One region of the Priestia sp. FSL R5-0597 genome, then DNA from elsewhere that is predicted to be linked to it. Evidence: riboswitches for the same ligand, from Rfam matches in the RefSeq annotation. Region 1 holds a riboswitch; each other region holds the start of a gene.
The links. Region 1 has a riboswitch for S-adenosylmethionine ahead of MKX72_RS25225 (methionine ABC transporter ATP-binding protein). Riboswitches for the same ligand answer to the same signal wherever they lie in the genome.
Positions count from the first base shown of each region.

Region 2: linked by a shared signal. The riboswitch ahead of MKX72_RS19585 (hypothetical protein) and the one ahead of MKX72_RS25225 (methionine ABC transporter ATP-binding protein) in region 1 are both predicted to bind S-adenosylmethionine.
Region 3: linked by a shared signal. The riboswitch ahead of metK (methionine adenosyltransferase) and the one ahead of MKX72_RS25225 (methionine ABC transporter ATP-binding protein) in region 1 are both predicted to bind S-adenosylmethionine.
Region 4: linked by a shared signal. The riboswitch ahead of MKX72_RS27095 (5-methyltetrahydropteroyltriglutamate--homocysteine S-methyltransferase) and the one ahead of MKX72_RS25225 (methionine ABC transporter ATP-binding protein) in region 1 are both predicted to bind S-adenosylmethionine.

Region 1 covers NZ_JBBOUZ010000001.1:4,769,379-4,771,580, forward strand. The annotation lists gene MKX72_RS25225 (methionine ABC transporter ATP-binding protein) at 1-1,018, opposite strand, end outside; SAM riboswitch class I at 1,150-1,257, opposite strand; gene MKX72_RS25230 (thioredoxin family protein) at 1,438-1,737, opposite strand; gene MKX72_RS25235 (toprim domain-containing protein) at 1,752-2,102, opposite strand.
Region 2 covers NZ_JBBOUZ010000001.1:3,721,242-3,723,443, forward strand. The annotation lists gene alaP (alanine permease AlaP) at 1-64, opposite strand, end outside; gene MKX72_RS19580 (DUF1540 domain-containing protein) at 380-538, opposite strand; gene MKX72_RS19585 (hypothetical protein) at 639-977, opposite strand; SAM riboswitch class I at 1,047-1,148, opposite strand; gene MKX72_RS19590 (hypothetical protein) at 1,270-1,566, shown strand; gene MKX72_RS19595 (GNAT family N-acetyltransferase) at 1,579-2,025, opposite strand; gene MKX72_RS19600 (hypothetical protein) at 2,107-2,202, opposite strand, start outside.
Region 3 covers NZ_JBBOUZ010000001.1:4,656,544-4,658,745, forward strand. The annotation lists gene metK (methionine adenosyltransferase) at 1-1,031, opposite strand, end outside; SAM riboswitch class I at 1,164-1,281, opposite strand; gene pckA (phosphoenolpyruvate carboxykinase (ATP)) at 1,655-2,202, shown strand, end outside.
Region 4 covers NZ_JBBOUZ010000002.1:76,189-78,390, forward strand. The annotation lists gene MKX72_RS27090 (alpha/beta-type small acid-soluble spore protein) at 1-136, shown strand, start outside; gene MKX72_RS27095 (5-methyltetrahydropteroyltriglutamate--homocysteine S-methyltransferase) at 272-1,399, opposite strand; SAM riboswitch class I at 1,481-1,581, opposite strand; gene MKX72_RS27100 (hypothetical protein) at 2,070-2,202, opposite strand, start outside.

The DNA.
Region 1 (2,202 bases):
TTGTCATTACCTCCACTTCTACCTGCTGCTCATGAATGTATGCAATGACTTTTTCAACTTCTGTTAATTCTCCGTCTAAATGAACGAACAACGTCCCGTATGAACCTGTTTGTGTATGAGAAATCTTTCCTTGCAAAATATTAATCGTTACATCAAACTGTTTTAAAATCGTTGTAATGAGCGGTTGCTCTGCTTTTCCGCCAACAAACGTCAGCTGAATAATTTGCCCGCTTGGATACAGCTCTTTTACTTGTTCAATCGTTTCAAACGTTTCCTCTGGTTCAGAAATCTGTTGAACGAATCGTTTTGTAATCGGCTGCTTAGGTTTTCTGAATACTTCTAGCACTTGTCCTTCTTCTACTACTGCCCCATTTTCCATAACGGCTACTCGATGACAAATTTTACGAATGACGTGCATTTCATGAGTAATCAATACAATGGTTAACCCTAGCTTCTCATTAATATCTACTAACAGATCTAAAATAGAATCTGTCGTTTGAGGATCAAGCGCTGATGTTGCTTCATCACAAAGCAATACTTTTGGATTGTTCGCTAGCGCTCGAGCAATCCCAACACGCTGCTTTTGTCCCCCGCTAAGCTGTGATGGATAAGCATCTTCACGCCCTTCAAGCCCGACTAGCTTAATAAGTTCGTCTACTCGTTTCATTCTTTTTTCTTTTGAAATCCCTGCTATTTCTAACGGAAAGGCAATATTTTCTCGTACCGTACGCGACCACAAGATATTAAAGTGCTGAAATACCATACTAATTTCTTGTCTAGCTTTTCTGAGTTTTCCGCCTTTAATTTTTCCAATATCATTACCTGCTACTTCGACCGTTCCTGTCGTTGGTGTTTCTAATCCGTTTAGCAAGCGAATCAAAGAACTTTTCCCCGCTCCGCTATAACCAATAATTCCGTAAATTTCACCTTGGTTAACGGTTAGATTCACATTATCAACAGCTGTTACTTGACCGCTTTTGGCCTGATAAATTTTTGTAACGTCTGTTAATGTAATCATATTTCTTCACCTTCTTTAATAAAAACTTAATTATGTTAGGTTGCCCTATAGGATGAAAAAGCCGTAAAACAATTTTCCCCATTAAAAAAGCCTCTCTGCGCATGACAGAAAGGCTCGATATTTAATCCTTTCTCTCATCTTTCAAAGCGCATAGCTTTGCAGGAATTGGCACCATTTCAGTTAGTCTGACGGTTGCCGGGTTTCACAGGGCTCAGTCCCTCCACCTCTCTTGATAAGAGTTCGCAACAATTATTTTGTTTTTGGGAAATATTCATTCATTTATGAACATTCATGAGTGTGATTTTAGCATGTGTCAGATAGGCTGTCAACAGATTTTGTTCTTGGGATAATATCCCAAGATTTCAACAGCCCCAACGGTTCGCTCTCTTTCAACTTCTTCATTTTAAACAAACGTTTGATTATCGAAGCTCCTCGAGTACGTGCTCGATGGAATGAAACGCGTAGAGTTTTTTTACCATTTCACCATTTTCCACTTCAATCAAACAAGGTACGCTTTCAATAGAAAATAATTCTGCTTTTGAAGGCATATAATTTAAATTGCTCATTCCGATGGTTACATCCGGCAGCATCGCTTCTGCCACGGTTAACATTTTTTTTGCCAGCTGACATGTCCCGCAAAAAGGCGTATGGAAAAAGATAAAGGCTCTTTCTCCTTCTTTTAACTGATCATCCAGCTGTTTTTCGCTCCATTCTTGCATGTTGCTCATTCCTTTTATGTTAAAAATTCTGCATTAACATCGATATTGGCACTCAGCAATACTGTTGCTATGTGATGTCTAGGGGCGGCAGCAACTTCTCGGTACATTTTATCAATATATAGATGCTCTGCTTCCGGAAGCTCTCGTTTAAATTGTTTTCTCAGCTTATTCCCTGAATCATCAGAGTCAACGAGTATGTATACCTCTTTGTTAAACGTACAGTCAATAATTTCATCCAGCTTTGATAAACTAATCGTACCGTTTGTACAAATAATTTCAATTGGTTCTCGAATGATATCTTGAATACGCTTTTTATCTGACTTTCCTTCGACAATAATTACTTTTTCAATTTCAATTAGCCCCATTTTCATCACCCATAATCGTCAGTTGTATAGTAACATCATTTCTTTATGCTATACAATATTCGTTAATGTATCACAGTTCACCTGTTTTTTAAAAGAAATT
Region 2 (2,202 bases), 1.0 Mb from region 1:
TCAGCGTCACATGTCTTTCTTCTAACCCGCGTTTCAATTCTTTCCCCTGAGTTTTCCCCTGCATAAACGTCTCCCCTTTTTCCAATCTGTCAAAACGAGATGAATACAGCTTTTTGTTAGCGCTTTCATATAAATTTATGCTAAAAGTCAGCTAGGCTGTATATTTTTATTCTATCACCTTTCTCTCGTTTTTCTTTTGTCGAAAAACAAAAAAAATATCGTATCATTTTGTTTAAACGCACAATTAGACGTAGACACTGCTTTTTTACTATGTATTTATTATCGCACCTAAGTAATAGTATTTTTTTAAAAATAGAAAAACGCCGACTCAACTCCGTCAGCGCATCGTTCATTTTATGCTTTTTTATAAAACTAGCATTTATCTCGCGGGTTCAAAAGTTTTACAGCCAGGTTCTTCCGTTTCAGAAACATGGTGACTACTTTCAGGACTCACAACGTAAATGGACTCTGCACTGCATTTATTTCCCGATTTCCAATACATGCACTCATTCACTTCACATAATACACCTTGGGCCACTGTTATCCCTCCTTTTTTTGTCTTATCTATTTACTACCCGAAATAGAACGCTTCTAACATTTACATGCAAAAAAACCGCTTGTTTATCAAGCGGATCCTTTTACTGCGTGTGTTCAACATACTGTTTTTTAGCTAAATATAATTCACGACTCAGCGTGATCCGCCGTTCTCTCAAGTTCCTTAATTTAACTTGAAACTGTTCATTAGTTGGCTCTTCTTGAATTAAGCGATACGTAAAAGAAATATCTTCATTTAACTGTTTAAAATCTTCCCATATTTCTTGAACGAGTGCGGATTGTTTGTCTTCAAATGAACGATTTTGCTTCGTTTTTAGCGCGGCTAAAATTTCCTGCTGCCACGTTTCGTCTTTTAGTTCTTTTGCTAACAAGTATAGATCTAAATAATCATCAACGCTTAGCGCCTGTTGTGTATTTTTCAATGTCATCACCTTTTCTATACGAAATGTTTCTTCCTAAGAAGAGGATTTCATCATAGAAAAAGATTCCTCTTCTTATCTGTCAGAGCTAGGCTATGCTGGAATTAGCACCATTCAATAATTGTGGTTGCTGAGGCTTCAAAGGGCCAGTCCCTCCACCTCTCTAGATAAGAATATTTCGCTTTTAAATTATTTCTGACTATTCTAATATGTTTTATAGGTTACGTCAATAGCTTTTCAATAAAAAGAAAAAAGAAGTAAAATATGGTATGATTTTATAAAGGATGGTGAGCACATGAAACGATATATGTTATCTGCTTTTTTGGGAAGCTTGCTGCTGCTTCTTAGCATTGCTTTTTCATCTACTTTCCATATTGCAATTGTCAAAACAACCGGAAGCATTGGAGGGATTATTTTAGCAGCGGCGGCTCTGATTATGAACGCACTTGAAGATCCCCCCGCCTCAGATCATACAGGTAGAGGAGCTGTTGAAGTACTAGATAAAGGCGCCGTTTGGGCTACTTATTTACTTTTACTTTCATTACCGAACCTCATCGCATGTATAACATCTTATGTTTTATGGACTCGCTGACATTCACCAACATTACGGACGTTTTGCCACCTGTAGGCTCATTGATATTTGTTTATCTACAAATCCAAGTTCACGGTACACATGCTGTGCAAAATTCCCAGCATGAACGCTGAGTCTGATTTCAGGGTATCCTTTGATAGACAATTCATCAATTGCTTTTTGCATTAACGGCTTGGCTAGACCTTGCCCGCGGTATTCTGGTAAAACATATAACTCGTAGATAAAGCCAATTTCTGCTTTTGAAAAGAAGTCGGCAGATGGACCGACAAAAACCCAGCCTGCAAGTTTATTTTCTTGTCTAGATACTAAATAATAACACCCTTTTTCAAGGGCATTATCAATTAGTTCATTTACGCGTTCAGTTGACGGTTGAAACTGATGCGTTGTTCCTTCAAACAGCGCATCAGCAGATTTCGTCCGAATTTCCTGTATTTCTTCTTCAGTAGCTTTTGCAATCATCACAATCTCTCCTTTCGTGTTCGTTTTCCACATACAGAGATAAATTCCTGCAAAAAAAAGTCTTCGCCTAAGCGAAGACTTTTATTTAAATTCAAAATGTTCTTGATGGTTGCCTTGTTCATCCGTCCAGTTAATCATGATGTCTAAGCCTGCCGCTTTTCCAGGAACAGCAAAATT
Region 3 (2,202 bases), 110 kb from region 1:
ACTACATCTACTAGTACTTCTTCAGAAACTTTTCCTGTACCGAATGTATCAATTGAAATAGATACTGGCTGTGCAACACCAATTGCATATGCTAGTTGTACTTCACATTTATCAGCAAGATCAGCTGCTACAATGTTTTTCGCAACATAACGAGCTGCATAAGCTGCTGAACGGTCTACTTTTGTTGCGTCCTTACCAGAGAATGCACCGCCGCCGTGACGAGCATATCCGCCGTAAGTATCAACGATAATTTTACGACCAGTTAAACCAGCATCTCCTTGAGGGCCGCCGATTACGAAACGTCCTGTTGGGTTAATGAAATACTTTGTATTTTCATCAATTAACTCATTTGGAACAACTGGATTAATTACATATTCTTTTAAGTTACGTTGAATTTGCTCTAACGTTACTTCTGGGTGATGCTGAGTTGAAATAACAATTGTATCGATGCGAACAGGTTTGTTGTTTTCATCATATTCAACTGTTACTTGTGTTTTACCATCCGGGCGAAGGTAAGGAAGAATTTCTTCTTTACGTACTTCTGTTAGACGGCGAGCAAGTTTATGAGCTAATGAAATTGGAAGAGGCATTAATTCTTTTGTTTCGTTACATGCATAACCAAACATTAACCCTTGGTCTCCAGCTCCGATTGCTTCGATTTCTTCATCGGACATTTGACCTTCACGTGCTTCTAACGCTTGGTCTACACCAGCAGCGATATCAGCTGACTGCTCGTCGATAGATGTTAATACTGCACAAGTTTCAGCATCAAATCCGTATTTTGCACGAGTATAGCCAATTCCTTTAATTGTTTCACGAACTGTTTTAGGAATATCCACGTAAGTAGAAGTTGTAATTTCACCGCTTACTAAAACTAAACCAGTTGTTACGCTTGTTTCACAAGCAACACGAGCATTTGGATCCTTTGCTAGGATAGCATCAAGAATTGAGTCAGAAATTTGGTCACAAATTTTATCGGGATGTCCCTCTGTAACAGATTCTGACGTGAACAGACGACGTTGTGTTGACATCAGTTTTCCTCCTTATAAATACGATACATTGTGATACGGTACTCATTCCCTTATTTTCATTACACGTTAAAAAATATAAAAAAACCTTTCCTTGTATCGAGGAAAGGTATCAAATTCTACATAAGCCTTTCACTCTTATCGATCAAGGTTGTGCCCTTGCATCAGGTTAGCACCTTATCGTCTACACAAAAAAATGACGATGGTTGCTGGGTTTCACAGGGCCTGTCCCTCCACCAGCTCGGGATAAGAGAGTATCCGTTCAAGGACATATAATACATGAAAAAGCGCTTCACTGTCAACAACATTCAAATGGAAATCATCTCTTTATGTTTGAATCTGTTTTAATGTAACATACTCAAATTTAAAAATAGTATACCTTATTAAGAATGATCACGAAGTTTGGTTAACAAGACAGACCAAAAAAAGGCTTTCACTTGAAATAGCTTCACTTTTTTCGCTTCTAGCACATATACATGTGTCTAAAATAGGTATAACGTACATTTTTTTATAATACACAAACATTTTTAGTTAAATAGTATAGAATAATTAAATAAATGTGTTATACTAATTATAAATTTCAAACATTAATGAATAAATAATAGCTAAAAAGGAAGGTAGTGCACATGAGTACTGTTGATATGTCTATCGAATTAAATGGTTTGCTTCAATTAAAAACAACAAAACACCAATTATCTGTTCCACAACTTGTTGAAAAAATTCTAGCTCGACGCGAAGGAACGCTGACTTCTACAGGTGCTGTGTCAGTCGAAACCGGAAAATATACAGGTCGCTCTCCTTTGGATAAATTTATTGTAAGCGATGCTGTATCTTCAAAAACGGTTGAATGGGGACCCGTCAATCAGCCAATTTCTGCTCAGCGATTCGATGCGCTATACAAAAAAGTCTTAACCCACTTAAAGAAGCAGGATGAACTTTTTGTTTTTAATGGATATGCTGGAGCTGATAAAAAGTATCAGTTACCAATTCAAGTAGTTAATGAATTTGCATGGCACAACCTATTCGCTCAGCAGTTATTCATTCGCCCTTCAGCTGAACAAAAAACAAATGATGATGTGAAGCCGTTTACAATTGTAGCAGCTCCAACGTTCAAAGCTGACCCTGAAACAGACGGGACGAATTCGGAAACCTTCATTATTCTTTCATTAGAGCG
Region 4 (2,202 bases), on a different contig from region 1:
GTATGAAATTGCGAGCGAATTTGGTGTAAACCTTGGTGCTGACACAACTGCACGTGCAAACGGATCAGTAGGTGGCGAAATCACTAAGCGTCTGGTACAAATGGCTGAGCAACAACTTGGCGGCGGACGTTTCTAATAAAACTTTATAATAATGGCTGAAGGAAGAATGAACTTCATTCTTCCTTTTTTCCGTTATAAGATCCGCCTATTTATCGTATTTCAACACATCTAGAATGCTACTTATGTAAAATTAAAAAGCGATTCTCACTTTTTAGTTGGCTCCCCAGACATCTTGAGCAATTTTAATTATGTGACTAATTTTATTCCACTGTTCCTCTTCTGTTAATACATTTCCTTCTTCTGTACTTGCAAAGCCACATTGCGGACTCAATGACAAGTTAGCTAGAGGAACATACTGACTTGCTTCTTGGATTCTTTGCCTAATAACCTCAGTATCTTCTAGTGTAGGAAATTTAGATGTTACTAACCCTAATACAACAGTTTGATTGTTACCTGTAAAGCTTTTTAATGGTTCAAAATCTCCTGAACGGTTGTCATCATATTCAAGAAAAAGCCCATCTACATGTAAGTTAGCAAAGATTGCATCGGATATAGTATCATAGCCACCACTTGTGATATAAGTAGATCTAAAGTTTCCACGGCAAATATGCATAGTAATGAGCATATCTTCAGGCTTTTTAGAAATAGCATCATTTAAACAACTTACTCTAGTATTGATAATGTCTTTTACATCCATACCCAGCTTCTCAACAACCGCATTGATGCGTTCTTCAGAAACAAAATCAATCCACGAAGTATCGTCTAATTGTAGATAACGGCAGCCTGCGTCGTAAAAGACTTGAATCGCTTTCTGATAAGCAGCCACAGTATCATGATAAAATTGATCTCTGTTTCCATTGTAATATGTATCTTCTTGAATTCGAGTAAATAACATGTTTGGGCTTGGAAGTGAGAATTTAGCGACTTGGCTTCCATCACCATGGCGTTCGACAGCTTCTTTTAAAAACGTGAAATGTTCTACCATATAATGATGATTGAAGTCTACTTTACCTACTACCTTAATCGCGTTATTTTTGGTTTTTGCACCCTTGAATTGGCTGATATATTCTGTCTCAAACTGCTCTACACCTTCTAAGCCTGATAAGAAGTCCAAATGCCACCAAGAACGTCTAAATTCACCGTCCGTGATAGATTTAAGACCTACTTCAATTTGCTTCTGGACAAGCTTTTCAATTTCTTTATCCTCTACAGATTTTAGATCGGCTTTATTAATTGTACCATTTGCATACGCTTTTCTTGCTTCTTTAAGGGGAGTTGTGCGTAAAAAGCTGCCTACGTGATCAGCTTTAAATGGAGCCTTCACTAGTGTCTTTGTCATGAGTTTGTCTCCTTCTTTCTTTTTAAAATAAAAAACCTCTTCTTAAAAATAAGAAGAGGTTAATAATCATTATGGGTTCTCTTCTTATCTTCAAGCAAATTGCTACTGGAATTGGCACAGTACTTTAACAGTCTGTTGCCGAGGCTTCCTAGGGCCAGTCCCTCCACCTCTCGAGATAAGAATATTCAATTTATTTAACTAGAAGAAATATTACACTTGTTTTCTTAGCTTGTCAACAAAAAATTGGAAAATCAGAAATAGTACATCTCTTATCTCATTACCCACTACAGTAAGGGTTCTTCTTTGTTTTTGGTTTGGACAGGAAAGCTTATCGCAATAGCTACATAGTATTTAAAGAATTTTGGCTCCATTACCTAATTGTTATTTATCTTCACTAATTGTACTAAAAAAATACCTGACTCCATTATACCTAGCCTCTTCATTGCACTTTGCAAGGAGCGCTATTCCTCACTTCTAATTTCTCTCTTTGATTCATTTCTTAGAGCGAATACGCTAAACCAATCTTTCATATAGTCACATCTTCTTGCAAATACGAAAAGAGCAACCATCATATACTGGCTGCTCTCTCCTAGCAAAAATGCACTCACATCAATGTGAATGTGAACGTATTCATATTACAGCACTTCATTGATAAAAAAAGAAATAATTTCTATTTGCCTTTATACATAGTTAATCGTTCTTTTGCTAAATTAATTAATTCCTTTAACTCTTCAACAGATTGCTTGTTATTACAATCGTTTAATAAATCTATTGTATCTTGCAAAAATTGCTCTCTTCTTTTT